Regions from separate parts of the Bradyrhizobium sp. UFLA06-06 genome, predicted to be linked through region 1. Evidence: riboswitches for the same ligand, from Rfam matches in the RefSeq annotation. Region 1 holds a riboswitch; the other holds the start of a gene.
What was found. Region 1 has a riboswitch for glycine ahead of gcvT (glycine cleavage system aminomethyltransferase GcvT). Riboswitches for the same ligand answer to the same signal wherever they lie in the genome.
Positions count from the first base shown of each region.

Region 2: linked by a shared signal. The riboswitch ahead of IF803_RS05045 (D-amino acid dehydrogenase) and the one ahead of gcvT (glycine cleavage system aminomethyltransferase GcvT) in region 1 are both predicted to bind glycine.

Region 1 covers NZ_JADFUD010000090.1:1,789-16,848, forward strand. Annotated here, with positions in the region: gene IF803_RS39195 (hypothetical protein) at 1-403, shown strand, start outside; gene IF803_RS39200 (acyl-CoA thioesterase) at 463-900, opposite strand; gene gcvP (aminomethyl-transferring glycine dehydrogenase) at 1,154-4,027, opposite strand; gene gcvH (glycine cleavage system protein GcvH) at 4,051-4,416, opposite strand; gene gcvT (glycine cleavage system aminomethyltransferase GcvT) at 4,436-5,581, opposite strand; glycine riboswitch at 5,723-5,811, opposite strand; gene alaS (alanine--tRNA ligase) at 6,014-8,701, shown strand; gene IF803_RS39225 (cyclic nucleotide-gated ion channel) at 8,713-9,963, shown strand; gene IF803_RS39230 (DUF3455 domain-containing protein) at 10,161-10,661, opposite strand; gene IF803_RS39235 (NADP-dependent isocitrate dehydrogenase) at 10,698-11,912, opposite strand; gene IF803_RS39240 (alpha/beta hydrolase family protein) at 12,039-13,766, opposite strand; gene IF803_RS39245 (TrmJ/YjtD family RNA methyltransferase) at 14,081-15,060, shown strand, end outside.
Region 2 covers NZ_JADFUD010000004.1:132,268-147,327, forward strand. Annotated here, with positions in the region: gene IF803_RS05000 (ketopantoate reductase family protein) at 1-636, shown strand, start outside; gene IF803_RS05005 (alpha/beta hydrolase) at 715-1,401, opposite strand; gene IF803_RS05010 (crotonase/enoyl-CoA hydratase family protein) at 1,398-2,288, opposite strand; gene IF803_RS05015 (amidase) at 2,430-3,848, opposite strand; gene IF803_RS05020 (M20 aminoacylase family protein) at 3,841-5,013, opposite strand; gene IF803_RS05025 (M81 family metallopeptidase) at 5,019-6,539, opposite strand; gene IF803_RS05030 (ABC transporter ATP-binding protein) at 6,851-8,500, opposite strand; gene IF803_RS05035 (ABC transporter permease) at 8,657-9,544, opposite strand; gene IF803_RS05040 (ABC transporter permease) at 9,548-10,489, opposite strand; gene IF803_RS05045 (D-amino acid dehydrogenase) at 10,650-11,999, opposite strand; glycine riboswitch at 12,074-12,188, opposite strand; glycine riboswitch at 12,192-12,298, opposite strand; gene IF803_RS05050 (M20/M25/M40 family metallo-hydrolase) at 12,390-13,520, opposite strand; gene IF803_RS05055 (ABC transporter substrate-binding protein) at 13,786-15,060, shown strand, end outside.

The DNA.
Region 1 (15,060 bases):
TCCGTGGAGCGGATCGGGACTTGGCGCGACCGAACTGCGACTGCTCGAACTGATTGCGGCGGGCTTCATGGGGACGAACGGGCTGTTCTACCTTCGCGGCTTTCGTCAACGCGGTGTGTTCACCGACATGGAAATCGGCACGCTGCTTCAGGGGCTCGCGCATGGGCCGCGGCCCGCGATCGCCGGGCTCGATGATGAGCTACGCGTCATCGCCCCTGAGAATTTGCGCGCGCGTATGGAGGCGTATCAGCGAAGCCGGCTGTCGCTGACTGAATTCGGCGAGGCTGTCCTTGCCCATAAGGAGGACTTCAGTCGCCACAATCCGATCGATCGTTGGTGGGGTGGCACGCATCTCACCAACGACAGCCTTTGGCGCTGGGCCCCCACGCTGGGGAAGCAATAGCGCCCGATGGCGGAGTGGCCGTTGTGACTCAATCCGCGCAACACCGATTGGCAATCGGCTCACCCCTGCGCCAGCGCCTTTTCCCGGCCTGCGATCAGTGCCCGCAAGTCCTCGGTCACGGCGACCGATTGATGGGTCTTCTGGTCGGTGGCGACCCAGATGATCTCGCCGGTGGCACGCAGGTCGTCCGAGCTCTTGGCGAAGATCGCGAGCGCAAGCACAATCGAGGAGCGGCCGATCCGCGCCACCCGCACGCAGACCTCGATGTCCTCGTCGAACCGGATCGGCGCCTTGTATTCGACGACCGACTTCACGGTGTGAAAGTCGATCCCGGTCCGCGCCACTTCGCCGAGATAGTCATAGCCGAGCGCGCGGAAATATTCCGTGATCGCGGTGTCGAAGTAGGTCAGGTAGTGGGCGTTGAACACCACGGCCTGCGCGTCGACCTCGGAATAGCGGACGCGGAACGGGAAATGAAACCAGAATTCCTCGCGCATGTTTCCTCCTGCCGCGGGCGGCCCTCGCTATCGTTCGTCCCGCGGCCCGCTTCGACCGATGCAGGTCGCGGACAAGCGAAACGACGAGCTCTTTTCTTTGAAATGGTGGGTTGAGCCGCAGGGCTCAACCCATGCTCCGATTGGATCGTAGGATGGGTAGAGCGAAGCGAAACCCATCACCTCGCCGCCCAGATGCAATTGATGGGTTTCGCTGCGCTCTACCCATCCTACAATGGTGACATCAACGGCCGATCTACTCTGCCGCCTGCGCGTAGTCCTCGACCGGCGGGCATGAGCATACCAGGTTGCGGTCGCCATAGACGTTGTCGACGCGGCCGACCGGGCTCCAGTATTTGTCGGACCGCGACACGCCGGCCGGGAAGCAGCCCTCGGCGCGGGTGTAGGCCCGGTTCCAGTCATCGTCGGCAATGTCGTGGACGGTGTGCGGCGCGTGGCGCAGCGGCGAGGCCTCGACCTTCCAGCGGCCCTTCTCGATCTCCGCGATTTCGTCGCGGATCGCGATCATGGCGTCGCAGAAGCGGTCGATCTCGAACTTCGATTCCGATTCCGTCGGTTCGATCATCAGCGTGCCCGCCACCGGGAAGCTCATGGTCGGCGCGTGGAAGCCGTAATCGATCAGGCGTTTCGCGATGTCGTCGACGGTGACGCCGCTGGTCGTCTTCAGCGGCCGCGGATCGACGATGCACTCATGCGCGACACGGCCGCGCTCGTTGCGGTACAGCACCGGGAAGTGCGGCTGCAGCCGCGCGGCGATGTAGTTGGCATTGAGGATCGCGATCTCGGTGGCGCGCGTGAGGCCTTCGCCGCCCATCATCAGGATGTAGATGTAGGAGATGGTCAGGATCGACGCCGAGCCGAACGGCGCGGCCGACACCGGGCCGATGGCGTGCGCCGTCGCGCCGTCGGTTGCGGGATGACCCGGCAGATAGGGCGCAAGATGCGCCTTCACGCCGATCGGGCCCATCCCCGGGCCGCCGCCGCCATGCGGGATGCAGAAGGTCTTGTGCAAATTGAGATGGCTGACATCGGCGCCGTAATCGCCGGGCCGCGAGAGCCCGACCTGCGCGTTCATGTTGGCGCCGTCGAGATAGACCTGGCCGCCATGCGCATGCACGATGTCGCAGATCTCGCGGATATGCTCCTCGAACACGCCGTGGGTCGACGGATAGGTGATCATGACCGCGGCAAGGTTGGCGGAGTGCTTCTCGGCCTTGACGCGGAGATCGTTGACGTCGACGTCGCCGCGCGCATCGCACGCCACCACCACGACCTCCATGCCGACCATCGCGGCCGAGGCCGGATTGGTGCCGTGCGCGGAGGAGGGGATCAGGCACACCTTGCGGTGCGGCTCGCCGCGCGCGAGATGGTAACCCCGGATCGCAAGGAGTCCGGCATATTCGCCCTGCGCGCCGGAGTTCGGCTGCAGCGAGACCGCGTCATAGCCGGTGATGTCGCACAGCCACTGCTCCAGCCGCTTGAACAGCGCGTGATAGCCCTTGGCCTGATCTGCGGGCGCGAACGGATGCAGATTGCCGAACGCCGGCCAGGTCAGCGGGATCATCTCGGTGGTGGCGTTGAGCTTCATCGTGCAGGAGCCGAGCGGGATCATCGCGCGGTCGAGCGCGAGGTCGCGATCGCTGAGCTTGCGCATGTAGCGCAGCAGCTCGGTCTCCGAGCGGTGTGTGTTGAACACCGGATGGGTGAGGAACGCGCTGGTGCGCCGCAGCTCCTTCGGCAGCGCCTCGCGCGCGGCCGCTTCGATCTCGGCAAAGCTGAGCTTGCCGCCGAACACGCGCCATACTGCCTCGACGGTCTCCGGCGTCGTGGTCTCGTCGAGCGCGATGCCGAGCGTGGTCGCACCGATGCGCAGATTGATCCGCTCCGCCTGCGCGCGGGAGACAATCTCGATCTGCTTCGCTCCGGCCTCGACCGTCACGGTATCGAAGAACGCTTCGCTGGTCGGCGCAAAGCCGAGCTTGCGCAGGCCGGCCGCGAGTACGGTGGCGCGACGATGCACGCTGCGCGCGATATGGGTCAGGCCCTCGGGACCGTGATAGACCGCATACATCGAGGCGATCACGGCGAGCAGCACCTGCGCGGTGCAGATGTTCGAGGTCGCCTTCTCGCGGCGGATGTGCTGCTCGCGGGTCTGCAGCGCGAGGCGATAGGCGGGCTGCCCACGCGAATCCACCGAGAGGCCGACGAGGCGGCCGGGCAGCGAGCGCTTCAGCGTGTCGCGCACCGCCATATAGGCGGCGTGTGGTCCGCCATACCCCATTGGCACGCCGAACCGCTGCGCCGAGCCGATCGCGATGTCGGCGCCGAGCTCGGCGGGCGAGGCGAGCAGCGTCAGCGACAGCAGGTCCGCCGCGACGATCGCAAGCGCGCCCTTGGCGCGCAGCGACGCGATGGCAGGCTTGAGGTCACGCACCGCGCCTGATGTTCCCGGATATTGCAGCAGCGCGCCGAGCACATCGGCGTTGTCGAGCTCGGTCAGGGGATCGCCGACCACCAGCGCCCAGCCCAGCGGCGCGGCGCGCGTGCGCATCACCGCCAGCGTCTGCGGATGCACCTCCTTGTCGACGAAGAACACCTTCGCCTTGACCTGCGAGTGGCGCTCGGCGAGCGCCATCGCTTCCGCCGCGGCGGTCGCCTCGTCGAGCAGCGAGGCGTTGGCGACATCGAGCCCGGTGAGGTCGCAGATCATGGTCTGGAAGTTGAACAGGGCTTCGAGCCGGCCCTGGCTGATCTCCGGCTGGTACGGCGTATAGGCGGTGTACCAGGCCGGGTTCTCCAGAATGTTGCGCTGGATCACCGCGGGCAGGATGGTGCCCGAATAGCCCTGGCCGATCAGCGAAGTGAACACCTGGTTCTGCGCGGCGAGCTCGCTCATATGCGCGAGCGCCTCGGTCTCGCTCAGCGCCCGGCCGAGATCGAGCGGCGCCTTCTGGCGGATCGACGCCGGCAGCGTCTCGTGCATCAGCGCCTGCAGGCTCGCGGCGCCGACCGTCTCCAGCATCGCGTTGACGTCGCGCGGCGACGGTCCGATGTGGCGGCGGACGAAATCGGTGGCGGCTTCGTTGATCGGCTTGAAGGGCGCGTTCATGACGTGGTCCTCGGAGTGATCCTTTAGGCGGTGTGCGCGGCGTAGGCGGCCTCGTCCATCAGGCCGCCGAGCTCGCCCTTGTCGGCAATCTTCATCTTGAAGAACCAGGCCTTGCCGCCAGCGTCTGAATTGACCAGCGCGGGCTCGGCGGCGAGCGCGTCGTTGACCTCGACCACCTCGCCGGAGATCGGCGCGTAAACGTCGGAAGCGGCCTTGACGGATTCCACGACAGCGGCGGCCTCGGCCTTCTTCAGGCTGCGGCCGACCTTGGGCAGTTCGACGAACACGACGTCGCCGAGCTGCGACTGCGCATAGTCTGTGATCCCGATCGTGGCGACGTCGCCCTCGATGCGGAGCCATTCGTGGTCGGACGTGTACAGCGTCGTCATGGGATCGATCCTTTGGCGTTCAGCGTTTGTAGGTATTGGGGACGAAGGGCGTGGCGGCGACCTTGAGCGGCAGCCGCTGGCCGCGCACTTCGGCGAAAACGGTGGTGCCGACCGCGGAAAGGGCGGTCGGCAGATAGCCCATCGCGACCGGCGCATTGAGGCTCGGGCCGAAGCCGCCCGAGGTCACCTTGCCGATCTGGTCGGTCGAGGCGGCATCGGCGAACAATGCGGCGCCTTCGCGCACCGGGGCGCGGCCGTCGGGCTTCAGGCCGACCCGCCGGCGCGCGGCGCCATCTGCGAATTGCGCGAGAATCTTGTCGGCGCCCGGGAAGCCGCCGGCGCGGGCGCCGCCGCTGCGGCGAACCTTCTGCACCGACCATTCCAGCGCGCCTTCGACCGGCGTCGTCGTGGTGTCGATGTCATGGCCGTAGAGGCACAGCCCGGCTTCGAGCCGCAGGCTGTCGCGCGCGCCGAGCCCGATCGGCAGCACGTCGGGATTGTCGAGCAGCGCGGTGACCAGGGCTTCCACCTTGTCTGCGGGCACGGAAATCTCAAAGCCGTCCTCGCCGGTGTAGCCGGAGCGCGAGACGAAGCAGTCGACGTCGCCGACGCGGCGCGGACCGGCGTCCATGAATTTCATCGAACTGACATCTGCACAAAGTTTCGCCAGCGCCGATTCGGCCTTCGGCCCCTGCAGTGCGATCAGCGCGCGGTCGGCCAGCGATACGATCTCGCAAGTGTCGGCGAGATTCGCACGCAGATGCGCCTCGTCCTCGGCCTTGCAGGCGGCGTTGACCACCAGGAACAGGTGATCGCCGAAATTCGCGACCATCAGGTCGTCGAGCAGGCCGCCGTCATTGTTGGTGAATTGCGCGTAGCGCTGCCGTCCCGGCGCGATACCGACGATGTCCTGCGGCACCAGTTTTTCCAGCGCGAGCGCCGCGTCGGTGACCTTGCCGGATTTGGCCTTCAGGACGAGCTGGCCCATGTGCGACACGTCGAACAGGCCGGCTTCCTTGCGGGTGTGCAGATGCTCCTTCAGCACGCCGGCCGCATATTGCACCGGCATGTCGTAGCCGGCGAACGGCACCATCTTGGCGCCGCGCGCCAGGTGCAGCGCGTGCAGCGGGGTCTGTTTCAGCGGAGAAGTTTCGCGTGCAAGCATCACAGGGCCCTCGCGGTTCCCGTCGGGGACCTATTTCCCCTTGAGAAACCTGCAGAAAGCCCCATCTGTCGCTGTGCCTGAGAGTATTATCCCGTCGGCGGACGCATCGGGGCGAACCCCAGCGTCTCTTTCCAGATGTCAGACGTCACGCGGTCCTTTTGCCTGAGAGTTTCCGGGGCGGTTGCTCCTTCGGCGCCGGCGGTAAGGCCGGTCTCTCCCGACGTGACTAGGTATAGGTAGGTAGAAAACACGGCGCCACCAAGACTGTCAACGCAGCTGCAGCAACTATCCAATGGGCTTTGTGCTGCCGCGGCAAGCCCATGATCCGCCTGCACAGTTTCTGGACACCGCAGCTGGCAATGTCTAAAAGCGTTCGGCCGGAAAATGACGCCTTTTTGCGGCTGGCCGGCCCCTTTTTCCGATTGGATGAACATGAGCAGCGTCAACGACATCAGGTCGACATTTCTGAACTTCTTCAAGGAGAACGGCCACGAGATCGTGGCCTCGTCGCCGCTGGTTCCGCGCAACGACCCGACCTTGATGTTCACCAATGCCGGCATGGTGCAGTTCAAGAACGTCTTCACCGGCGTCGAGAAGCGCAGCTACCAGCGCGCCACGACGTCGCAGAAGTGCGTGCGCGCCGGCGGCAAGCATAACGACCTCGACAATGTCGGCTACACCGCGCGCCATCTCACCTTCTTCGAGATGCTCGGCAACTTCTCGTTCGGCGATTACTTCAAGGAGCGCGCGATCGAGCTCGCCTGGAATCTGATCACCAAGGATTTCGGGCTGAAGAAGGACAAGCTGCTGGTCACCGTCTACCACACCGACGACGAGGCGGCCGGCTACTGGAAGAAGATCGCGGGCTTCTCGGACGACCGCATCATCCGGATCCCGACCTCGGACAATTTCTGGGCGATGGGCGACACCGGCCCATGCGGTCCGTGCTCCGAGATCTTCATCGACCGCGGCGAGCACATCTGGGGCGGCCCTCCGGGCAGCCCGGAGGAGGATGGCGATCGCTTCCTCGAATTCTGGAACCTGGTGTTCATGCAGTACGAGCAGGTGACGAAGGAGGAGCGCGTGGCGCTGCCGCGTCCCTCGATCGACACCGGCATGGGGCTGGAGCGCATGGCGGCCATCCTGCAGGGCGTCGAGAGCGTGTTCGAGACCGATCTGTTCCGCAACCTGATTGATGCCGCCGCGTCTACCCTCGGGCACGGTCCGAACGAGCAGAACGTTGGGTCGTATCGGGTGATCGCGGACCATCTGCGCTCGTCGGCGTTCCTGATCACCGACGGCGTGCTGCCGTCGAACGAGGGCCGTGGCTACGTGCTGCGCCGGATCATGCGCCGCGCGATGCGCCATGCGCAGCTTTTGGGCGCGAGCGAGCCGCTGATGCATCGCCTCGTCTGGGCGCTGGTCCGCGAGATGGGCCAGGCCTATCCGGATCTGGTTCGCGCGGAGAAGCTGATTGAGGAGACGCTGCGGTTGGAGGAGACGCGCTTCCGCAAGACGCTGGCGCGCGGCCTGTCGATCCTCGACGAGAAGAGCGCCGGCCTCAAGAAGGGCGACATGTTCGACGGCGACACCGCGTTCACGCTGTACGACACCTATGGTTTTCCGCTGGATCTGACGCAGGACGCGCTGAAGTCGCGCGGCATCAGCGTCGACCAGGCTTCGTTCACCGACGCGATGGAGCGGCAGCGCGTGAAGGCGCGTGCCTCCTGGGCGGGCTCGGGCGAGGCGGCGAGCGAGGCGATCTGGTTCCCGCTGCGCGAGAAGCTCGGCGCGACCGAATTCCTCGGCTACGAGACCGAGAGCGCGGAAGGCGCGGTGACGGCGCTGATCAAGGACGGCGCCGAGGTCGAGAGCCTGAAGGCCGGCGAGAGCGGCGCGATCGTGCTGAACCAGACCCCGTTCTACGGCGAGTCCGGCGGCCAGGTCGGCGACATCGGCGTGCTCACCGGCGAGGGCGTCAAGTTCCGCGTCACCGACACGCAGAAGAAGGCCGGCGATCTGTTCGTGCATCTTGGCACGGTGGAGCAGGGCACGCTCGGCGTCGGCACCGCGCTGCAGCTCGAGGTCGATCACGCCAGGCGTTCGTCGATCCGCGCCAACCATTCGGCGACGCATTTGTTGCACGAGGCGCTGCGCCAGGTGTTCGGCGATCACATCGCCCAGCGCGGCTCGCTGGTCACGCCGGACCGGCTGCGCTTCGACTTCGTGCATCCGAAGCAGATCACGCCGGAAGAGCTCGCCCGGATCGAGGACATCGCCAACGATGTCGTGCTGGAGAATGACGAGGTCACCACCCGGATCATGGGCGTCGACGATGCCCGTGAGGCCGGCGCCCGCGCGCTGTTCGGCGAGAAGTACGGCGACGAGGTCCGCGTCGTGTCGATGGGCAGGGGTGCCCGCGATCACGGCCAGAACGCGCTCGGCTGGTCGGTCGAGCTCTGCGGCGGCACCCATGTCCGCCGCACCGGCGACATCGGCATGATCTCGGTGACCAGCGAGGGCGCGGTGGCGTCCGGCGTGCGCCGCATCGAGGCGCTGACCGGACATCACGCGCGCAAGCACGCCAACGACACCATCGCGCTGGCCAAGACCGCGGCGCTGGAGCTGCGCACCACGATCGACGACGTGCCGGCGCGCATCGCCGCGCTGATGGAGGAGCGCAAGAAGCTCGAGCGCGATCTGTCCGACGCCCGCAAGAAGCTCGCGATGGGTGGCGGCGGTGCGTCGAACGGCGCCGCCTCAGCCGTTCGCGAGGTTGGCAATGTCAAGCTGCTGGCGCGCGCGGTCGAGGGCGTCGAGACCAAGGATCTCAAGAGTCTCGTCGACGACGGCAAGAAGCAGATCGGCTCGGGCGTGGTCGCGATCGTCGGCGTCACCGAGGACGGCAAGGCCGGCATTGTGGTCGGCGTCACCGCCGATCTGACCGCGCGGTTCAATGCGGTCGAGCTCGTGCGCAAGGGCTCCGAGGTGCTCGGCGGCAAGGGCGGCGGCGGCCGGCCCGACATGGCGCAGGCCGGCGGGCCCGACGGCGCCAAGGCGGACGCCGCGCTGTCGGCGATCGAACAGGCCATGACTCAACAGGCATCGGCCGGCGCCTGACGGAGAGGCTGATCGTGGCGACGGCTCCGCTCAAGCCCACGATCAGCGATCCCGGGCCGCGCGACCGTCTCTACGAGCTGCTCGAACGCGATGATCTGCCGCATTCGGGCGGCTTGCGGTTTGCCCGGGTCATCGTCGCCATCATCGCCGTCGATGTGCTGGCGGCGATCCTGGCCTCCGTGCCCGAGATCGACGCGCAGTTCGGCTGGCTGCTGACGACCATCGAGATCGCGGCGGTCATCGCCTTCGCGCTGGAATATGCCGCGCGGCTCTGGAGCGTGGTCGGCCACTCGCTGCGCGATATGACGCCGGCGCGGGCACGGCTGGAATACGCCTTTTCGGCGCTCGGGGTGATCGACCTGCTCGCCTTCCTGCCGTCGGCCATCGCGCTCGCGATCGGCGACAAGACCGCGCTGGTGCTGTTCGGCATGCTGCCGTTCCTCAAGCTGGTGCGCTATTCGACCGCGATGCGCTCGCTGCTGGCGGCGCTGCATGCCGAGCGGCGCACGCTGTTCGGCTGCGTGGTGATCCTCACCGGCGCGGTGCTGCTGTTCGCCTCGCTGCTCTATGCCATCGAGCACAGGGTACAGCCGGACAAGTTCGGCACCATGCCGCAGGCGATGTGGTGGGCGATCGTGACGCTCGGCACCGTCGGTTACGGCGACGTCGTCCCGATTACGCCGCTCGGCCGGACCGTCACGGTGGTCGCGATCGTGGTCGGCTTCGCGATGATCGCGCTGCCGGTTGCGATCATCTCGACCGCGTTCGCCGATGAGGTCCGGCGCCGCGACTTCGTCGTGACCTGGGGCATGCTGGCGCGGGTGCCGCTGTTCTCGCATCTTGGCGCCGCCGATATTTCCGACATCATGCGGCTATTGCGGTCGCAGACCATCGAGGCCGGCGAGGTGCTGGTGCGGCGCGGCGATGCGGCGTCATCGATGTATTTCATCACCGCGGGCGAGGTCGAGATCGACCTGCCGAGCCAGCTTGTGCGGCTCGCCGACGGCGCGTTCTTCGGCGAGATCGCGCTGCTGCGGCGGACCAGCCGCTCCGGCACGGTGACGGCGACGCGCAAGACCAAGCTCCTGGTGCTCGATGCGCAGGACTTCCATGCCCTGATCGAGCGCATGCCGGCGCTCGCCGCGCATGTCCGGGAGACCGCCGAGGCGCGGCTTGCCGATCCGCTCGCGGCCGGCGGCGACCTAGCCGCCGCAGAGATCGCCCAGGCGCCGCGCGAGACCGACGGCGGCATCCGCGACTAGAGCATTTTCGGTTCTGATTGAATCAGAACCGAAGCTCTAGATCCTTGTTTTGACGCGTTTTCTTCACGCGAACCGGTGTCCACTTCGCTCGAAAACGCTCTAGAACCTCATTCCGATTGAATCGGAACGAGGCTCTCGATTCTTCGTTTGACGCGTTTTCTTCACGCGGACCGGTTACCCACTTCGCTCGAAAACGCTCAGTCCCGTCGCAGGAACACGTAATCCGCCGAATATGCCGCGCCCTTCAGCGCGCCTGATTTGTCGCAGGCGCCGCTGAGCTCGCCGCCCGAGGTGTTGATCCGCTGCACGGTTGCGACGCCGGAGAGCAGGCCGTTGCCGCGGTGGGCAATCACCTCGAGCTTCAGCCAGGCAATGTCGGAAGGCGTTGCGCCGGGTGCGCTGCCGGCGGTGCGGGCGGTCACGGCGCTGCCGTCGACATGCTCCCAGTTCGGACCCGCATAATGCCGGCCGACCGTGCGGCCATCGGCGATCAGGGTGGCGACCGGTTCGCGGAACGACCAGGCGAGCTTGCCGTCGGTGACCGGCTTGCACTCATAGACCTGCACGCCCTCGGCATGGACCGACAGAACCGGGGACTCGCCGGGCGCCGCGACCGCGTCGGGCAGGGGGCCGGCAGCGAATGCCGCCGACCCGGTGAGCGAGAACGATGCGAGCACGACGGCTCTGACAAGGGCCATGGTCATGCTCGCACCTGTCTTCCCGGGATGACGGCCTCAGGCCGCGATCGCCTTCACGAGGTTGTCGGACACCTTGTCGAGGAATCCGGTGGTCGAGAGCCAGCGCTGGTCGGCGCCGACCAGGAGCGCGAGGTCCTTGGTCATGTAGCCCTCTTCGACGGTGGCGACGCAGACCTTCTCCAGGGTGGTGGCGAACTTCGCCAGCGCCTCGTTGTTGTCGAGCTTGGCGCGATGGGCGAGGCCACGGGTCCAGGCGAAGATCGACGCGATCGAGTTGGTCGAGGTCTCCTTGCCCTTCTGGTGCTCGCGGTAGTGGCGGGTCACGGTGCCGTGGGCAGCCTCGGCTTCCACGGTCTTGCCGTCCGGGGTGAGCAGCACCGAGGTCATCAGGCCGAGCGAGCCGTAGCCTTGGGCCACGGTGTCGGACTGCACGTCGCCGTCGTAGTTCTTGCAGGCCCAGACATAGCCGCCGGACCATTTCAGCGCCGAGGCCACCATGTCGTCGATCAGGCGGTGCTCGTAGGTCAGGCCCTTGGCGTCGAATTCCTTCTTGAACTCGCGGTCGAAGACGTCCTGGAAGATGTCCTTGAAGCGGCCGTCATAGACCTTCAGAATCGTGTTCTTGGTCGACAGATAGACCGGGTAGTTGCGCATCAGGCCGTAGTTGAACGAGGCGCGGGCGAAATCGGTGATGGAGTCGTCGAGATTGTACATCTCCATCGCGACGCCGGCGCCGGGCGCCTTGAACACTTCCTTCTCGATCACGGTGCCGTCCTCGCCGACGAACTTCAGCGACAGCGTGCCCTTGCCGGGGAACTTGATGTCGGTGGCGCGGTACTGGTCGCCATAGGCATGGCGGCCGATGATGATCGGCTTGGTCCAGCCGGGAACCAGGCGCGGCACGTTCTTGCAGATGATCGGCTCGCGGAAGATGCAGCCGCCGAGGATGTTGCGGATGGTGCCGTTCGGCGACTTCCACATCTGCTTCAGGCCGAACTCCTTCACCCGGGCCTCGTCGGGGGTGATGGTGGCGCATTTGACGCCGACGCCGACCTTCTTGATGGCTTCGGCGGCGTCGATGGTCACCTGGTCGTTGGTCTCATCGCGGTATTCCATGCCCAGATCGAAATAGAGCAGTTCGACATCCAGGAACGGGTTGATCAGCTTGTCCTTGATGTACTGCCAGATGATCCGGGTCATCTCGTCGCCATCGAGCTCGACGACGGGGTTGGATACCTTGATTTTTGCCATGATGGGGAGGCCCTCTTGGGAACGGCGCGCTTTTGACGGCGGGGATGGAAAAGACGCCTGCGCTATAGCACCGCCCGGGGGCGGGCGGAAGCGGAGGGGTTATGCACTTTCAGCCCATCTTTTCACCTAAAATGGGACCTGGGTGGCCGTCCCCGCGACGATGTACCAGGTCACGAACAGGCCCGCGATCAGGGCCCCCGGCAGGCTCGATCCGGTCCGCCGCCAAGTGAAGGTCGCGATCACGGCGACGATCGCGAGCAGCGGCACGAACTGGATCGCGACGATGGTCGAGAGCGGCACGAAACCGGGGTCCGGGACCGGGTTGAACAGCTTCCCGGTCAGCCCCAGCGTGCCGTATTGCAGCACCAGCAACACGATGAAACCGAACGTCAGCGCCAGGATGTTGGTCAGGTACAGCGCCCCGCGCGGCGCATCCATGGTCGAGAAATTCCGGTGCAGCACGTGCAGCGCCACGACGAAAAACGCCGTGAACGGAATCAGATAGATCAGGAAGATGAGGAATTGCTTCGCGCTCATCAACTTGAGTGCGACGATCCAGAAGCGGAAGTCGATCTTGAAGGCGAGGTCGGCGAGCCACAGCGCGGCGTAGCCGACCGCGACCGAAGCCAGCGCGATCACGACGGATTGACCGACGAGGCCGGTCCGGCTGGTACGCTTCGGGGCGAACCGCATCAGGGCGAGCGTGATCAGGCCGTTGATGATGGCCCAGACCAGGATCTGGTTGGTGATCCCCTGCGGCAGGAACGCGCTCGGGGTGACGAAAGTGCCGCCCAGCGCAAAGGCCGGGTAATAGGTCAGCGCCGGGATGAAGGCGGACAGGATGAACGCCGTCGTCCAGCGCCGGCCGCTCGCGGCCTGATGCGGCGGCATCGTGCCGTCGGCAACCGCCGGCAGCCGCAGGCGGGAGAACATCCTGGCTTCCAGCAAGCCGTCGAACGTCCCGATCACGAGGGCGATGAAGCCGATCAGCGCGACCAGCGTGCCGATCTCCTTGCGGAACCAGATCTGGTCGTCGACCGGCCGCGAGGTGCCGCCCTTCAATGTCTTGGCGAACCAGTCGAGGCTGTAGCCGATCGCCTCATGCGAGATGTGCTCGGCCGGATGGGTCATCGCCGGGGTGAACAGCACCCGCGCGGTGCCGCTGGCCGGATCGCCATAGACCTTGCCCGGCTCGACCGCGCCTTGCGTGCCGAACAGCGCCCAGAGCTTTGGGCTCTTGGTGACGTCGCGCGCGAGCTGGACGCCCCACATCAGGTCGGGGAATTCCTCGTACTGCGCGAACACCAGCGCGGTGTTGCGCGGCCAGTTCGCCGTGCCCTCGGCGGCGAATGGCTTGCCGGTGGACGAGCCCTCGAGCACCATCGACTTGTAGTCGTTGGGCATCGCTGCCGCTGCGGCGAGCACGGTCCAGCCGCCCATCGAATGGCCCTCGAGCCCGATATTCTCCTTGTCGACGAATTGGAGGCTGCGCAGATAGGCAAGGCCGTCAGGTCCGCCAAAACCGTTGGCGAAGGAGGGCGGGTCGCTATAGCCGTGGCCGGTTTGGTCAAGCGCCAGCACCACGTAGCCGCGGCGGGCGAACTCGATGGCGAAGCCGTCCTGGGTCTCGCGCGAATTGATATAGCCGTGGACGGCGAGGATGCCGGGCGCCGGAATTTGCGGCGTGGCATTCGGTGGGATGTAGAGCAGGGCGCTCATGGTATTGCCCTTGGCGCCCTTGAAGCGCACATCCTCGATCCGGATGCCGCCGGCGGTCTGCGTGAAGTGGGCGAGCAGGCCCCCCGCCACGATCAAGATCAGGCCCAAAATCGCCAGCGTCCATCTGCCCCGCATCGCCGTCTCCCCAAAGTGCCTCGCCGTTCAACCGGCGTCTCAAGCGTGCCTTTACAGCTTCGCTTTGGTTGTGGTTGATAGCCTATCCGAAGGCCAAGTGCGCGCAAGCGGCAGCCTTCGCTTCGTGCGATTGGGACTCCGATTGAGGATTCGCAAACGCCGCTAACCCTGTTATCTCCTTGGAGAAAATGGTCCCGCGCAAAACCGGTGCAAAGCTGGTCGATGCGGTCTTGGGCCCCTGCTTGAGATTTTGAATCAGCCGCTTTGGAAGCTGATTCAAAATCTTCAGACGTTGAATCAGAAAGTGAAGTGAGATGTCCGGCACCGACAAGACCAAGGCAGGGCACGACCTTGCCGGTCCCGTCGTCATCCTGGTCGAGCCGCAGCTTGGCGAGAACATCGGCATGGCCGCGCGCGCGATGGGCAACTTCGCGCTGTCGAGGATGCGCATCGTCAACCCGCGCGACGGCTGGCCGAACATTGCCGCCCAGCGTGCCGCCGCCGGTGCCGACCACATCATCGGTTCCGTCGAGCTGTTCGACACGGTCGAGCAGGCGATCGCCGATCTCACGCTGGTGTTTGCGACCACCGCCCGGGCCCACGACCAGGCCAAGCCGGTGGTCGGCCCGGAAGCCGCGGCGGGTGAGATCGTCGGTCATGTCGCATCCGGCGGCGGCGCCGGCATCCTGTTCGGGCGCGAGCGCGCCGGCCTGACCAATGAGGAGGTCGCGCTCGCCAACCGCATCATCACCTTCCCGGTGAATCCGGGCTTCGCTTCGCTCAATCTGGCGCAAGCGGTGCTGTTGATCGGCTACGAGTGGTTCAAGCTGTCGACCGCGGGGGCGCTGCCGTTCGCGATGCCCGAGCGGTCCGAGCCGGCCTCCCAGCACCAGATGCAGGCCTTCTTCGACAACCTCGTCGCCGAGCTCGACAAGGTCGAGTTCCTGCGGCCGGCGGAGAAGCGCGATACCATGCTGGTGAACCTGCGCAACATCTTCACCCGGATGGATCCGACCAAGCAGGACATGCACACGCTGCACGGTGTGGTGATGGCGATCGCCGAGGGCCGCAAGGGCCCGGCCAAGGGCGGGGTGCTCGACGGCGCCCAGGCGACGCGCTTGCGGGCGCTGCTCGCCGAGCAGGGGCAGGGTGGCGCGACCGCCGACAGCAGCAGCACCGTGCGCGGGCTCGCCCGGCTGCTCCGCCGCAACCCGACCGACGCCGAACGGATCCTGTGGCAGGCGCTGACGCGGGACCGCCGCTTCGCCGGCCAGTTCAAGCGCCAGACCCCGGT
Region 2 (15,060 bases), on a different contig from region 1:
ATCCCGTTGCAGAACGGGGTCGATAGCGCGGAGAGGATCGCCCCGATTCTCGGCGCCGACAACGTGGTCGCCGGAAGTGCCTATATTGCTACGGTGCTGTCCGCGCCTGGCGTCGTCACCCACACGAGCCAGTTCGCGCGCATGGTCTGCGGCCGAACCGACGGCAAGCCCGATGAGGGCCTCAAAGCCTTTGCCGACGCCGCTCATGCGGCCGGAATCGACATCTCGGTGTCCGACGGGATCGACCGGGAGCGCTGGCAGAAATTCGTATTCCTCGTCGGACTATCAGGCGCCACCGCAACGACTCGCCAGCCGCTGGGGCCGATCTTGGCCGACCCGGATACGCGGGCGTTCTTCTACAGTCTGATGAGCGAGGTGGTAGCGGTCGGCCGTGCCAAGGGCGTTCCGATTCCGGAGAATTTCGCCGAGGACAGAATGAAATTCGCAGAAGCCTCGCCGCCCACCTTCAAGGCTTCCATGCTGCACGATCTCGAACGCGGCAACCGGCTCGAACTCGACTGGCTCGCCGGAAAGGTGGTGGAGTTCGCCCGCCCGCTCGGCATTCCTACACCGGCCAACAATGCGGTCTATGCCATGCTCAAGCTGCACAGGATGGGTAACGCCGACGCCGACTGAGCGAAGCAGGGCACTCCGACGTCTCCGCGTCGGGTCATTCGCGACCGGGTCTGGCTGCGCGCCAATCAGTCCGCGCCCTTAGTCCACCCGACGATTTGTGCTGAATTTCCCCTCTTGCAAGAACGCGATGGTCTGCGCGATCGCTTCGGCGTTGCGCACCAGCCAGGGATGCGAGGTGCGGATCACGATGTGATCGGCCATGCCGTCGAGCCGGGTGTTGGCGACCGACACCCGTCCGTCATGCGGCCGCGGCAGGCCGATGGATGTGATCGGATAGACCGAGCGGTTGCCGGCAATGATGCCGGCGGAATAGTCGATCGGCGGCAGCAACGCGCTGGTCGCGGCATCGCGGCGGGTGACGAGCTGCTGGCCGGCCGGACCGAAATAGGCGCGATAAGCCGCGAGGTTCTTCAGCCGGTCGGCGATCTCGCTGCCGCCGTTCGGTGTGCCCAGCATCACGACGCGGCCGAGCCGCGCCGGGCGATGCCTTGCCAGATAGACGCGTGCCAGAAGCCCGCCCATGGAATGGCAGGCGAAATGCACGGTGCCGTCGAGGCTGCGCGCGAATTGATCGAGCGAAGGATGGATGTCCTCGGCCAGCGCGTCGAGTGGCTTGCGCCGGCTGTCATAGTCGAGATTGAGGGTGGCAAAGCCGGCAGCCCTCAGCGCCAGCTCCATCTTGCGAAACGAGCGCGCCGTCCTGCTGATGCCGTGCAACAGGACGACGCCGGCAAGCGTGGACGCCGCTTGACGCCGTTCGCTCACTTATAGTCGCGCTCTTGCCACCACGGGAAATAATCGGGCATGTCCGACGAAACCTTGTTCTTGAACTGCGCGGGGCGCTTTTCCAGGAATGACACCACGCCTTCCTTGACGTCATCGGAGCGGCCGCGGGCATAGATGCCGCGACTGTCGACCTTGTGCGCCTCCATCGGATCGTCGGCGCCCAGCATGCGCCACATCATCTGGCGGATCAGCGCCACCGACACCGGCGCCGTCTTGGCCGCGAACTCCTTGGCGAGCGCACGCGCGGTGGGCAACAGATCGTCCGGCGGCACCACCTTGCTGACGAGTCGGCCGGTGAGCGCTTCCTGCGCCGGGAAGACGCGGCCGGAGTAGCACCATTCCAGCGCCTGCGAGATGCCGACGATGCGCGGCAGGAACCAGCTCGATGCGGCTTCCGGCACGATGCCGCGCTGGGAGAACACGAAGCCGAACCGCGCGGCGTCGGAAGCGATGCGGATATCCATCGCAAGCTGCATGGTGACGCCGATGCCGACCGCCGGGCCGTTCACAGCGGCGATCACCGGCTTCAGGCACTTGAAGATCCGCAGCGTCACTTGCCCGCCGCCGTCGCGCACCTGCGGATCGCTGTAGTCGACGCTGCCGTCGGCATTGCGCTTGACCGGACCGCGCCGCGCATCGCGGTCGAACGTGTTGGCGCCGGATGAAAGATCGGCGCCGGCGCAGAAACCGCGGCCCGCACCTGTCACGATGATGGCCCTGACGTCGTCGTCCTTGTCTGCTTTGTCGAACGCGTCGATCAGCTCCTGCTGCATCGTGGCGTTGAAGGCGTTGAGCTTGTCGGGCCGGTTCAGCGTGATGGTCAGGATCTGCTCGGCGACCTCGTACTTGATCGTCTCATACGCCATGGGGATGATTTCCTCTCGGTTTTCTTGAATGAACGGCGCTGGCGCGCGTCTCCATCCAGTTAACCCGGCAATCATCCCTTGTGAAGAACAGGGATGCGCGGGCCTGGCTCCGCGCATCCCGACTTGCGTTGAGGCGCTGCTTTACTTCTTCGGCGGCGTCGGCCACGGCTTCTGCGGGTCGCGCAGGCCTTCGAACGCCTTGCCCATGCCGAGCACGCCGATGTCGTCGAAGCGGCGGCCGATGATCTGGACGCCGATCGGAAAGCCCTTCTTGTCGTAGCCGCCGTTGATCGACAGCGCGGGGTTCTCCGACATATTCCACGGTACGGTAAAGCAGATGTGCTCGAACGGCTTTGCCGGGTCGTTGAGCGGCGCTGCGAACTCGGCCGGGAAGTTCACCACCGGCGACACCGGCGAGATCACGTAGTCGACCTCGCAGAACAATTTCGCGGCGGCCGCGCGGATCGCCATCGTCTGGTTGAAGCCGCGCACCACATCGACCCCGGAGAGCTTTGCGCCGGCCTCTGCCCAGTTGAGGATGTAGGGCAGGGTCTTGCCGCGGTCGGCCTGCGACAGTTTCGACAGTTCGTCCCAGGTCCGGGCGCGCCAGAAATTGTCGAGCCCTTCGAGCATCTCGGGCGTCAGGATGCCGTCGATCTCGGTGATGACGGCGCCGGCGGATTCGAACGCCTTCGCCGCCTTCACGACGACCTCGCGAACCTCCTTCTCGACCTTCTGGCCGGAGCCGGCGTCAAGCATCAGCCCGATGCGCAGCTTGCGCGGCGACTTCTCCAGTGCCTTCCAGTTCACCTCGAGCGCCGGCAGGCTCATGCCGTCGCGGCGGTCGGGACGCGACAGCACGCTCATCATCAGCGCCGCGTCGTCGACGGTGCGGGTCATCGGACCGGCGACGCGGCCGACATAGGGCGGGTCGATCGGCACGCGGCCGAGGCTCGGCTTCAATGCGACAAGGCCGCACCAGTTGGCCGGCAGCCGCACCGATCCGCCGATATCGGTGCCGAGATGCAAGGGACCGTAGCCGGCAGCACCTGCCGCGCCCGCGCCGGCACTCGAGCCGCCGGGGTTCTTGCTGACATCCCAGGGATTGCGGGTCAGGGGATGGAACGACGACAGGCCCGACGACAGCATGCCGTAGTCCGGCATCGTGGTCTTGGAGAAGATCACGCAGCCGGCCTCGCGCAGCCGCGCCGCAGGCGGTGCATCCTTCTCCGCGGGCGCCAGCGTGACGCTAGCCGCGCCCAGCGGCACCGGCTGCCCCTTGGTCGCGACATTGTCCTTGATGGTGGCGGGAACGCCATCGAGCGTGCCGGCCGGCTCGGCTTGCTGCCAGCGCTCGGTCGAGGTCTTGGCGACCTTCCGCGCCCCTTCCGGGTCGTACAGATACAGCGCCTTGATGTGCGGCTCCCAGGTCGCGACCTGGGAGATGATTTCCTCCAGCACCTCGGACGGCGAGAACTGCTTGGCACGATAGCCGGCGAGCAGGTCGACGGCGGAGAGATCGTGCAGCGACGTGATGGCGTCCCCTTTGGGCTTATGCATGCGCACCTGCCGGCATGCGTTTCTCGATGATGCGGGCGAACATGCTGGCGCCGATCGGCAGGATCTTGTCGTCGAGAACGTAACCGGGATTGTGAACGGGCACGGAGCCGTCATGGCCGACCCAGAAATACGCGCCGGGAATGGCCTGCATCATGTCGGCGAAATCCTCGCTGCCCATCTTGGGCGTCGAGCGCGTAATCACCTTGGCGGGGTCGACGACGGTGCGCGCGACTTCCTCGACCACGCGGGACTGCTCTTCCTGGTTCACCAGCACGCTGAAGCCATCGCGGATCTCGACCGAGATTTCGGCGCCATAGGCCACGGCAAAGCCGGCAGCGATTTCGCGCATGCGCTTGCGGATCAGCTCACGGATCTCGTCGGAGAAGCAGCGCACCGTGCCGCACATCCAGGCTTCGCCGGGAATGACGTTGTACGCCGACCCGGAATGGATCTGCGTGATCGACAGCACCGCAGCCTGCAGCGGATCGACGTTGCGGCTGACGATCGACTGCAACGCCTGTCCGAGCGTCATTGCGATCACGACCGCGTCCTTGGAGCGCTCCGGCATCGCGCCATGCGCGCCGTAGCCCTGGATCCTGATGTCGAAGAAGTCGGCTGCGGCCATTGCCGGGCCCGGCAGGATCGCGATCTCGCCATGGTTCAGGTCGGGTGCGTTGTGCAGGCCATAGACCTCGTCGCAGGGGAACTGCTTGAACAGGCCGTCCTTGATCATGGCGCGCGCGCCGCCGAGGCCTTCCTCGGCCGGCTGGAAGATGAAATGCACGGTGCCGTCGAAATTGCGGGTCTCGGCGAGATAGCGCGCCGAGCCGAGCAGCATCGTGGTGTGACCGTCATGGCCGCAGCCATGGAAGCGGCCGGGAATGGTCGAACGCCACTTCAGATTGGTGTTCTCCTCCATCGGCAGCGCGTCCATGTCGGCGCGCAGGCCGATCTTCTTGGTGCCGTTGCCCTTGCCCTTGAGCACGCCGACCACGCCGGTGCCGCCGAGGCCGCGATGCACCTCGATGCCCCAGCTCGTCAGCTTGTCGGCGACGATGCCTGAGGTGCGGACCTCCTCGAAGCCGATCTCGGGATGCGCATGCAGATCCCGTCTGATGGCGGTGAGTTCGTCGGCAAAACTGTCGATGCGCTCGATGGTCGGCATGATCTCTATCCGTTTGTGCGTGATGGGGAGGTGGGTGTGAAAGCAGGGCCGTTCGGCTTGATACGAATGCCGGGACGCAAATGTTTCCACGGCAGCGTAGCGGTATCGGCGGGCATCGCGCCGGGGGCGGCGCAAATCAGCAGTTTCTCGGCGATCGGCTCGAAATCGGCGCGGAAGTGCACCGAGCTCTTGTTGACCAAAATCTTCTGTGCCGTCGGCTCGATGCCGACATAGCGGTACATCGCCTGGTCGGCAAGCTGGGCCTTGTAGGAGCCGACCACGACGCGGACGTCGCCGACCCGCAGGCAGGCCGAGGGGCCCATATCCATGTCGCGGCCGCCGAAATAGGGACCGGGAGCCACGAATTTGCCGTCCGAGAGCTGTTCGACGACGAAAGTTTCTTTGTATGGGGCGTCGCCGGGAATACCGGACTTGCCGCCGAGCTCGAGCGTGACTGATGCCCCGACACCGGCGGTGTGCGCGGCCTTCGCGGACTGCGGATCATAGATCACGCCGGTTGCGGCACTCGCCTTATTGCGCACCAGCGCGCGCAGCATGCCGGTGGTGTCGGAATCGCCGCCAGCGCCGGGATTGTCCTGGGTGTCGGCGATGATGATCGGCCGGCTGGCCGATTTCGCCAGTTCCATCGCCAGCCGCACGCCTTCGTCGGGCGAATAGATCCGGCCGTCGAAATCATCCTCATGGCTCTCGACCAGGGCGACGACCTTGTCGGCGGCTGCATCCGCTTCGGCCTGGGTCCGGCCATAGGCGAACACGCTCGGCCCGCAATCCCTGAAATCGGCCGCGGGGAAGCCCGGCGCAAACGACAGCGTCGGCACCGCGTCGCTCTCGAGCGCGGCGAGCTTTTGATAGATGCCTTTTGTGGGCTGGTCGTTGGTGCACTGCCAGCTGATCGGGATCAGGAACGGCAATTGCCGGAATGCCTTGGCGAAGCGCTGCCTGGACTTGAGCATCAGCGCCAGATGCCGGGCGCAGGCGCGGCCGGTTTCGGCCATGTCGACATGCGGATAGGTACGGTAGGCGATCAGCGCATCGGCATGTCCGATCATCTTTGGTGAAACGTTCGCATGCAGATCGAGGCTCGCCACCAGCGGCAGGTCGTTGCCGATCGCTTTGCGCACGCGGGCCAGCGTTTCGCCTTCACCGTCGTCATAATGCTCGGTGACCATGGCGCCGTGCAGATCGAGATAGACGGCGTCGATCGGTCCGGCCGCGGCGATGCCGTCGACCATTTCCGTCACGATCCGCTCGTACGCATCCTTGCTGACATGGGCCGACGGGCTCGCCGCGGCGAAGATCGTCGGCGCCAGCTCCCAGCCATTGGCTTCCGCCGCCTCGACAAACCCGGCAAGGCCGACATTGATCTTGCGCATGACCTTGAGCACGTCGGTGCCATGCGTCATCGACGGCCAGCCGCCGCCATGCACGAAATCGTCATAGGTTGCCTTCGTCGGTGCGAAGGTATTGGTCTCGTGCAGGAAGCCGCCAACGGCAATGCGGGTCATCAAGTTGGTCTCGATACGTTTCTTCGATCATGATGCGATCGTGACGACGCGCGTCATGATCTCATCGCGTTGGTTGGAGCGTGATCTCCGGGGAAGACCGGTGTCCACCTTCAGGGCCACGCTCTAGCGCGCGACGTTAAGCGTGTCGTCGCGCCAAGCGCAAGCCGTGGAGCACTTCCGGATTTGCATGCCCTCAGCGCGGTCCGCGGAGGGCCCCATGTAGCCCGGATGCAGCGAAGCGCAATCCGGGGTGTTTTGGGCGACTGAGATTCCCCCGGATTTTCGCTTCGCTGCATCCGGGCTACGGATTGCTAGGCCGTTGCCACGAGGCCTTCCGAAACCGGGCGGAAATTCGCAAAATCCCAGCCGCGTCCGGGCGCCGCATCGAGCAGCGCGCGGGTATAGGCCTGCTGCGGATTGGTCAACACCTCGGCGGCCGGTCCCTGTTCCACGACGCGACCATGCTGCATCACGGCGACGTCGTCGCAGATTTGTGCGGCGACGCGCAAATCATGCGTGATGAACAGCAGCGCGATGCCAAGCCGGCGCTGGATCTCGTCAAGCAGATCCAGCACCTGCGCCTGCACCGAGACGTCGAGTGCGGATACCGCTTCATCCGCGACGAGCACGTCGGGATCGAGCGCCAGCGCGCGCGCGATCGCGATGCGCTGGCGCTGGCCGCCGGAGAACTGGTGCGGATAGCGCGAGATCGCGTCGGGCGGCAAATGGACGAGCTCGAGCAGCTCGCGCGCCCGCGCCAGCGCATCCTTGCGCGGCATGCCGTAATTGACCGGGCCTTCCGCGATGCTCTCGCCGACGGTGACGCGGGGATTGAGCGAACGGTAGGGATCCTGGAAGATGATCTGGATCTTCTGGCGATGCGGCTGCAACAGCCGGCGCGACAGGTCGGAGATCTCGCGGCCGGCGAGGCGCACCCCGCCCGAGGTCGGATCGATCAGGCGGACGATGCAGCGCGCGACCGTCGACTTGCCGGAACCGCTTTCGCCGACGATGCCAAGCGTGCGGCCCTTGCGCAAGGTGAGGGTAACGTTGCTGGCGGCGGCGACCTCGCGGGCTTTGCCGTACAGCGACCGCTCCCGGTAGATCTTGCCGAGCTCGTTGGCTTCCAGCACCACCGGCTCGGTCGTCTCCGGGCGCGGCGCGCGCGGCACGAGGCTCGGCACCGAGGACAGCAGGTTGCGGGTGTACTCCATCTTCGGATTGCGCAGCACGTCCTGCAACGGGCCGGTTTCGACCAGGCGGCCGTGCCGCATCACCGCGACGCGGTCGGCGATCTCGGCCACCACGCCCATGTCGTGGGTGATGAACAGAACAGCGGTGCCGTGATCGCGTTGCAGGTCGCGGATCAAGGTGAGGATCTGCTTCTGCGTGGTGACGTCGAGCGCGGTGGTCGGCTCATCGGCGATCAGGAGCTTCGGCTCCAGCACCAATGCCATCGCGATCATGATGCGCTGGCGCTGACCGCCCGACAGGCGGTGCGGGTAGGAGGAGAAGATGCGCTCGACGTCCGGCAGCCGCACATGCTCCATCATCGCCAAAATCTTCTGGCGCCGCGCGCGGGCGTCGAGATCGGTGTGGGCGCGCAGCACCTCGTCGATCTGGCGGCCGACCGGCACGACGGGATTGAGCGCGGTCATCGGCTCCTGGAAGATCATCGCCATCCGCGTGGCGCGCAGCTGCCGCAGCCGCCGGTCGCTCGCGGTAAGCAGTTCCTCGCCGACCAGTTTGACGCTGCCGCCGGACGGCACCAGCGTGCCCTTCTGCAACAGGCCCATCACGGTGAGCGAGGTGACCGACTTGCCCGAGCCGCTTTCGCCGACAAGGCACAGCGTCTCGCTTTCACGGACCTGTAGCGACAGGTCGTCGATGATGCGATGCGCATCCGCCTTGCGGCCGAGGCCGACGACGAGATTGTTGATGTCGAGGACGACGTTGGTCATGTCAGGTTCTCTTGGCGCGGCTGCGGTGAGCGCGGCGACGGAATTTGTCCACTGTCATTCCGGGGCGATGCGAAGCATCGAACCCGGAATCTCGAGATCCCGGGTTCGGTGCTTCGCACCGCCCCGGGATGACGGCTTCAATTGGCATTGAAGCCGTCACTTGCCCTCACGCTGCTTCATGCGGGGATCGAGCGCGTCACGCGCGGCGTCGCCGATCAGGTTGACGCTGAGAATGGCGATCGAGAGCAGCAGCCCCGGCCAGAAGATCAGCGACGGCTTGACCTGGAAATAGGCGCGGCCCTCGGCCATGATGTTGCCCCAGGTCGGCGTTTCCGGCGAGATGCCGGCGCCGAGGAACGACAGGATCGCCTCGGTCAGGATTGCTGACGCGCAGACATAGGTGCCTTGCACGATCAGCGGCGCGATGGTGTTCGGCATCAAATGCCGCCACATGATCTTCGGCAGGCTGGTGCCGAGCGAGATCGCGGCCTCGACATAAGGTTCCTCGCGTGCGGTCAGCACCACCGAGCGTACCAGCCGCGCCACGCGCGGGATCTCGGGGATGGTGATCGCGACCATCACGGTCCAGATGCTGGCACCCGACAGCGACACCACGGCGATCGCGAGCAGGATGGCGGGGATCGCCATCAAGCCGTCCATCACGCGCATCAGCACCGCATCGACCCAGCGGAAGAAGCCGGCGACGAGGCCGATCAGAAGGCCGATGGCGATCGAGCAGACGGCGGCGCCGAGCCCGATCACCAGCGAGATCCGTGCGCCGTAGATGATGCGCGACAACAGGTCGCGGCCATAGGCGTCGGTGCCGAGCAGATATTGCGCGCTCGACGGCTTCAGCCGCTGCGACGGCGTCAGCAGCAGCGGATCGTGCGGCGCAAGCAGCGGCGCGAAGATCGCCATCAGGATGATGAGGGCGAGGCAGATCGTCGCAATCGCGATGATCGGCGTCGACGTCAGGAAGCCGAACTTGACGCGGAACGGCCGGGTAACGGGAATAGAGGATTCGGGAAGGGTTTCGATCGCCATTGCTCAGTACCGGATACGAGGATCGAGCAGGGTGTAGGCGAGGTCGATCAACAGATTGACCGCGACGTAGATACCCGACGTCAACAGGATCATCGCCTGGATCACCGGATAGTCGCGCGCCAGCACCGCATCGACGGTGAGGCGGCCGATGCCGGGCAGGTTGAACACGCTTTCGGTGACGACGACCCCGGAGATCAACAGCGCGAAGCCGGAACCGATCACCGTGATGACCGGCACGGCCGCGTTGCGCAGCGCATGGCGCAGCAGCACGCCGGTCTCGCCGATGCCCTTGGCCCGCGCCGTGCGCACGTAATCCTCACCGAGCACGTCGAGCATCGATGCCCGCGTCATGCGCGCGATCAGGGCGACGTAGATGAAGGAGAGGGTGCAGGTCGGCAGGATGATGCGCTCAAAGAACGGGCCGAAGCCGGCCGAGATGCTCTTGAAGCCCTGCACCGGCACCCAGCGCAGATCGATCGCAAAGATCTGGATCAGCACATAGCCGATCACGAACACCGGCACCGAGAAGCCGAGCACCGACAGTCCCATCACGAAACGGTCGATCCAGGTGCCGTGTTTCCACGCCGCGATCACGCCGAGCGGCACCGCGACCAGGATCGAGAGGATGATGGTGGCCAGCGCGACCGAGATCGAAGGCTCGAGACGCGGGCCGATCATCTCGAGGATCGGCTTGTTCGAGATCAGGGACACGCCGAGGTCGCCGTGCAGCAACTTGGCGACCCAGGTATAGAACTGGATGTAGATCGGCTCGTTCAGACCGAGCGAGGTCCGGATGCGTTCGAGTTGTTCGGGCGTCGCGTTGTCGCCGGCGAGGATGGCGGCCGGGTCGCCCGGCGTCAGCCGCAGCAACAGGAACACGAACAGAGCCACCACGCCCATCACGGGAATGGCGGCGAGGATGCGGCGAAGCAGATATCCGAGCAAATTTGATCCGTTGGGTTGTGGTCGATGAAGTCCCCAGCGGGACCGTTGCACACCAGACCGTAGCACAGATGGTAGCAGACTCACGGTAGAACTTGAGCAAGTCCCATGCCATCGGTGCTGCGGTTTTTGCGGTGCAGCTAATCAGTCCTGTTGGCCGCGATTATTCCTCCGGTGAAGTTCGAAGCAGTCCACTGGAAGGTGGATTGATTTCAGCTTTGCGCGCGTTAGTGGACACGTCGAGCCCGGCACCGAACGACGGCGCCATCGGCGGCGTGTCGAGGTCGCGCCAATCGTCGATCGCCTGGGCTACTATCTGCGCCGTCGCCGCCGACAGCGTCCAGCCGAGATGACCGTGGCCCGTGTTGTAGAACACGCCCGGAATCCGTCCGGCGCGAACCACCGGCATCATGTTCGGCATCATCGGGCGCAGGCCTGCCCAGGGCACGACTTTCGACGTATCGATCCTTGGGAAATGATGCCGCACCCAATCCACCAGCGGTTGAATGCGGTCGGCGCGAATGTCGCGGTTGAAGCCGTTGAACTCGGCGGTGCCGGCGATGCGGAAGCGGTCGGCGCCGAGCCGGCTGGTGACGATCTTCGCAGCTTCATCGAGTAGGCTGACGGTTGGGGCCGCGTTCCGGCTTTGCGGCGCATCGAGCTGCACCGTGATCGAATAGCCCTTCACCGGATAGACATTGACGCGGTCGTTGAGCAGGCTGGCGAAGTGGCGGCTCGCCACGCCGGCGCAAATCACGATCCCGTCCGCTTGCAATTGCTGCCGCGTCGCGACCGCAGCATCATCTGAAGCAACTTCGTTCCAGTCGATGCGGAAGCCGTCATCGCCGCGTGCGATCGTGTCGACGTCGGCTTCATGGACAAAGCTCGCGCCACGGCGGATGCAGGCGTCGGCAAGCCCGCGCGTGAATTTGTGGATATCGCCGGTCGCGTCCGACGGCGTGAAGAAGCCGCCATAGCAGGTTGTCTGCAGCGCGGGTTCGATGACGCGGATTTCGTCCGGGGTCACCGGCCGGCGGTCGAGCCCGCCTTGCTGCAGCAGCGTGTTGACCCGCAGGCCCGCCTCGAACCCGGCCTTGTCGTGATAGACGTGCAGGATGCCGCGGCGTTCGAGATCGAAGGCGATATTCTCGCGCTGTGCGATCGAGAACAGGTGCTTGCGCGCTTCGATTGCGAGCCGCGTGGTCTCGATCGTGTTGCTGCGATAGCGCGTGATGCCGCCGACGAACTCGCCGATCCAGGAATATTTGTGCCAGCTCGGCTTCGGGTTCATCAGCAGCGGCGCGTCGCTTCTGAGCATCCAGCGCAGACCCTTGAGGATGGTCGCAGCACTGTTCCAGACTTCGGCGTTGCTGGCGGAAAGCTGTCCGCCATTGGCGAACGAGGTTTCCATCCCGGCGTAGCGATGCCTGTCGAGGACAGTCACCTTGTAGCCGCGTTCAAGCAGGGCATAGGCCGTCGTAACGCCGGTGATGCCGGCGCCGATGATCGCAATATGTGGCTGATGGTCTTCAGGCTCCCGTGGGTTAGAGTCGCCGAACCACCGGTGAAACCGGCATCCGGCGCCCCATCTGTCACGGTACCTGAGAGCTTGATCCGCATCGGGCCGGAGCCAGAAGCGAACTATCCCCTTCGGTGGACGTCATGGCCCTTGATGTGCGGCCATGTTCGTCTCTCTCCAGATCGTCCTGACGATACAGTCCTTTTGCCTGAGAGTTTCCGGGGCGGTTGCTCCGTCGGCGCCGAAGGCAACAACACGAATGTTGTCGCTTCGATCTCTCCCGCATCGTCGCGTTGGACGGCCGGACCGTAGGCGAAGCCTTAAAAATGGACAAGGCTAAATTTCGGTCCGGCAGTGCCAACGTGTTGTGCAGTGCAATCGATGTCAGTCCAGCGTCGCCAACAATGCCGCCATCAGGCGACCACGCTCGGCGAGGCTGTCGACCTCGATATGCTCGTTGAGCGTATGCGCATCGGCGCCGCGAACACCGAGGCCGTCGAGCGTGGGGATGCCCATCGCGCCGGTGAAATTGCCGTCCGAGCCGCCGCCGGCGCTGCCGTGCGGCAGATCGAGACCCATCGCCGCCGCAAGGCCTTTTGCTTTTTCATACAGCGCCATGGTGCCCGCATCGGGCTCCCACACCGGGCGGGTGACGCCGCGCGTCACCTTGAAGGTCACGTCGTTGGCGGTGCCCGACAGTGCTAGCATGCGCTCGACGCCACGGTCGAGATCGGCCTGGCGCTTGGCCATGCTGAGGGCTTCGCCGGTGCAGGTCGTCGCGACGCAATTGACCCACTGGCCGCCATGCACGATGCCGACCGAGAAGGTGCAGTCCTCGGTGGTCATGCCGTCGATGGCGATGATCTGCCGCGCCATCTCGCGGATCGCGGAACGCCCGGAAGACAGCGTCGCGCCGGCATGGCTGGGCTTGCCGGTGGCTTCCAGATTGAAGCGCGCGATCGCGTAACGGCCGGTGACGACGCCGTTGTTCGGACGGCCGGGCTCCGGCACCAGCACGTATTTGTTGCGCGCGGCTTCCGCCTCGATGATGTCGCGCGTCGACGGCGTGCCGACCTCTTCGTCGGGGGTGAACAGCACGGTGATCGGCAGCGGAGTCGTGAAGGAGGCGCGCGCCAATTGCCTGATCGCCTCGATCGACAGGTAGTTGCCGCCCTTCATGTCGAAGATGCCCGGCCCGAAGCACTTGTTGCCTTCGCGCCGCCACTTCAGCTTCTCGATGGTGCCGACCGGGTGCACGGTGTCCAGATGGCCGGCGATCAGGATGCCGGGCTGGCCTTGTTTCGGATGGGGGAAACGGGCGCGGACGCAGCCCGCAAAGCCCTGGCGTCCGGCGATGCGCTCGATCGTCGCACCCATGATCGCCATCTCGCGGGCGGCGAGATCGAGCATGCGCTCGACCGCGGCGGCGTCCCAGGTCGGGCTTTCGCACTCCACCCAGCTGCGCAGGCCCTGCAGCATCGTTTCGGAATCAAAGGGGAGATTGGCTGGGTTCATCGTTTTTCTCTCTTGTTGTTCTGACGGCGCCGGCATCGCGCGCGCGTTACGAAAATCTCAGCCGACGATTTTGTAAAGCCAAAATCTGGCGTGCGGGCTCATTCGTTTGTGTACGTCCGATGCGGCCTGAAACCGATTGACGCGCTTGGCGCTTGGTGCAAGTCTCGATTTCACAAGCCATACAGCATGTTAGTTCGCCTAAATAACGAACCGCGTGCATAACGAATAAGCCGGCTTTGACCAGTTACACGTCAGGAGAGATTGCATGTTCCCTATCTCGCGTTGGAAACACCGCACGCTAGCGGCCGCGTTGACGGCGCTCGCGCTGTCGTTCGCGCCGCAGGAATTGTCATTCGCACCGCAGGCGATGGCCGCGGGCAAGACCATCACCGCGGTGATGCATTCGGATCTGCGCGTCATCGATCCGATCATGACCACGGCCTACATCACCCGCGATCATGGTTACATGATCTATGACACGCTGCTGGCGACGGATTCCAATTTCAAGATCCAGCCGCAGATGGCGGACTGGAAGGTTTCCGACGACAAGCTGACCTATACGTTCACGCTGCGCGACGGCCTGAAGTGGCACGACGGCGCGCCGGTCACCGCGGAAGACTGCGTCGCCTCGCTGCAGCGTTGGGGCAAGGTCGACGGCATGGGCCAGAAGCTGATGGACTTCGTCGCGAGCCTGGAGGCGACCGACGCCAAGACCATCACGCTGAAGCTGAAGGAACCCTACGGCCTCGTGCTGGAATCGATCGGCAAGCCGTCGTCGCGCGTGCCGTTCATGATGCCGAAGCGTCTTGCCGAGACGCCGCCGGACAAGCCGATCCCGGAACAGATCGGCTCCGGACCGTTCAAATTCGTGCAGGCGGAATTCCAGCCGGGCGTGAAGGCGGTCTATGAGAAGAACAAGGACTACGTGCCGCGCAAGGAGCCGGCGAGCTGGACCGCGGGCGGCAAGGTCGTCAAGGTCGACCGCGTCGAGTGGGTCACGATGGCCGATGCGCAGACCGCGGTGAACGCGTTGCAGTCCGGCGATATCGATTTCATGGAGAACCTTCCGTTCGACATGCTGCCGGTGCTCGAAGCCAATCCGGATCTCAAGATCGACGTCCTGAACAAGTTCGGCTTCCAGACCCTCGGACGCATGAACTTCCTCTATCCGCCGTTCGACAATCCGAAGGTGCGCCGGGCTGCGTTCCTGGCGATGAACCAGAAGGACGTGCTCGACGCGCTGGTCGGCAACGCCAAGTACCAGAAGATCTGCGGCGCCTTCTTCGTCTGCGGCACGCCGCTCGAGACCGACGTCGGGGCCGAAACGCTGGTGAAGGGCAACGGCCTGGCGGAAGCCAAGAAGGCGCTCGCCGCGTCCGGCTACGACGGCACCCCCGTGGTGATCATGGCGCCGGGCGACGTCACGACGTTGAAGGCCCAGCCGGTCGTGGCTGCGCAGCAGTTGCGCGAGGCCGGCTTCAAGGTCGACCTGCAGGCCACCGACTGGCAGACCGTGGTGACCCGCCGCGCCAGCCAGAAG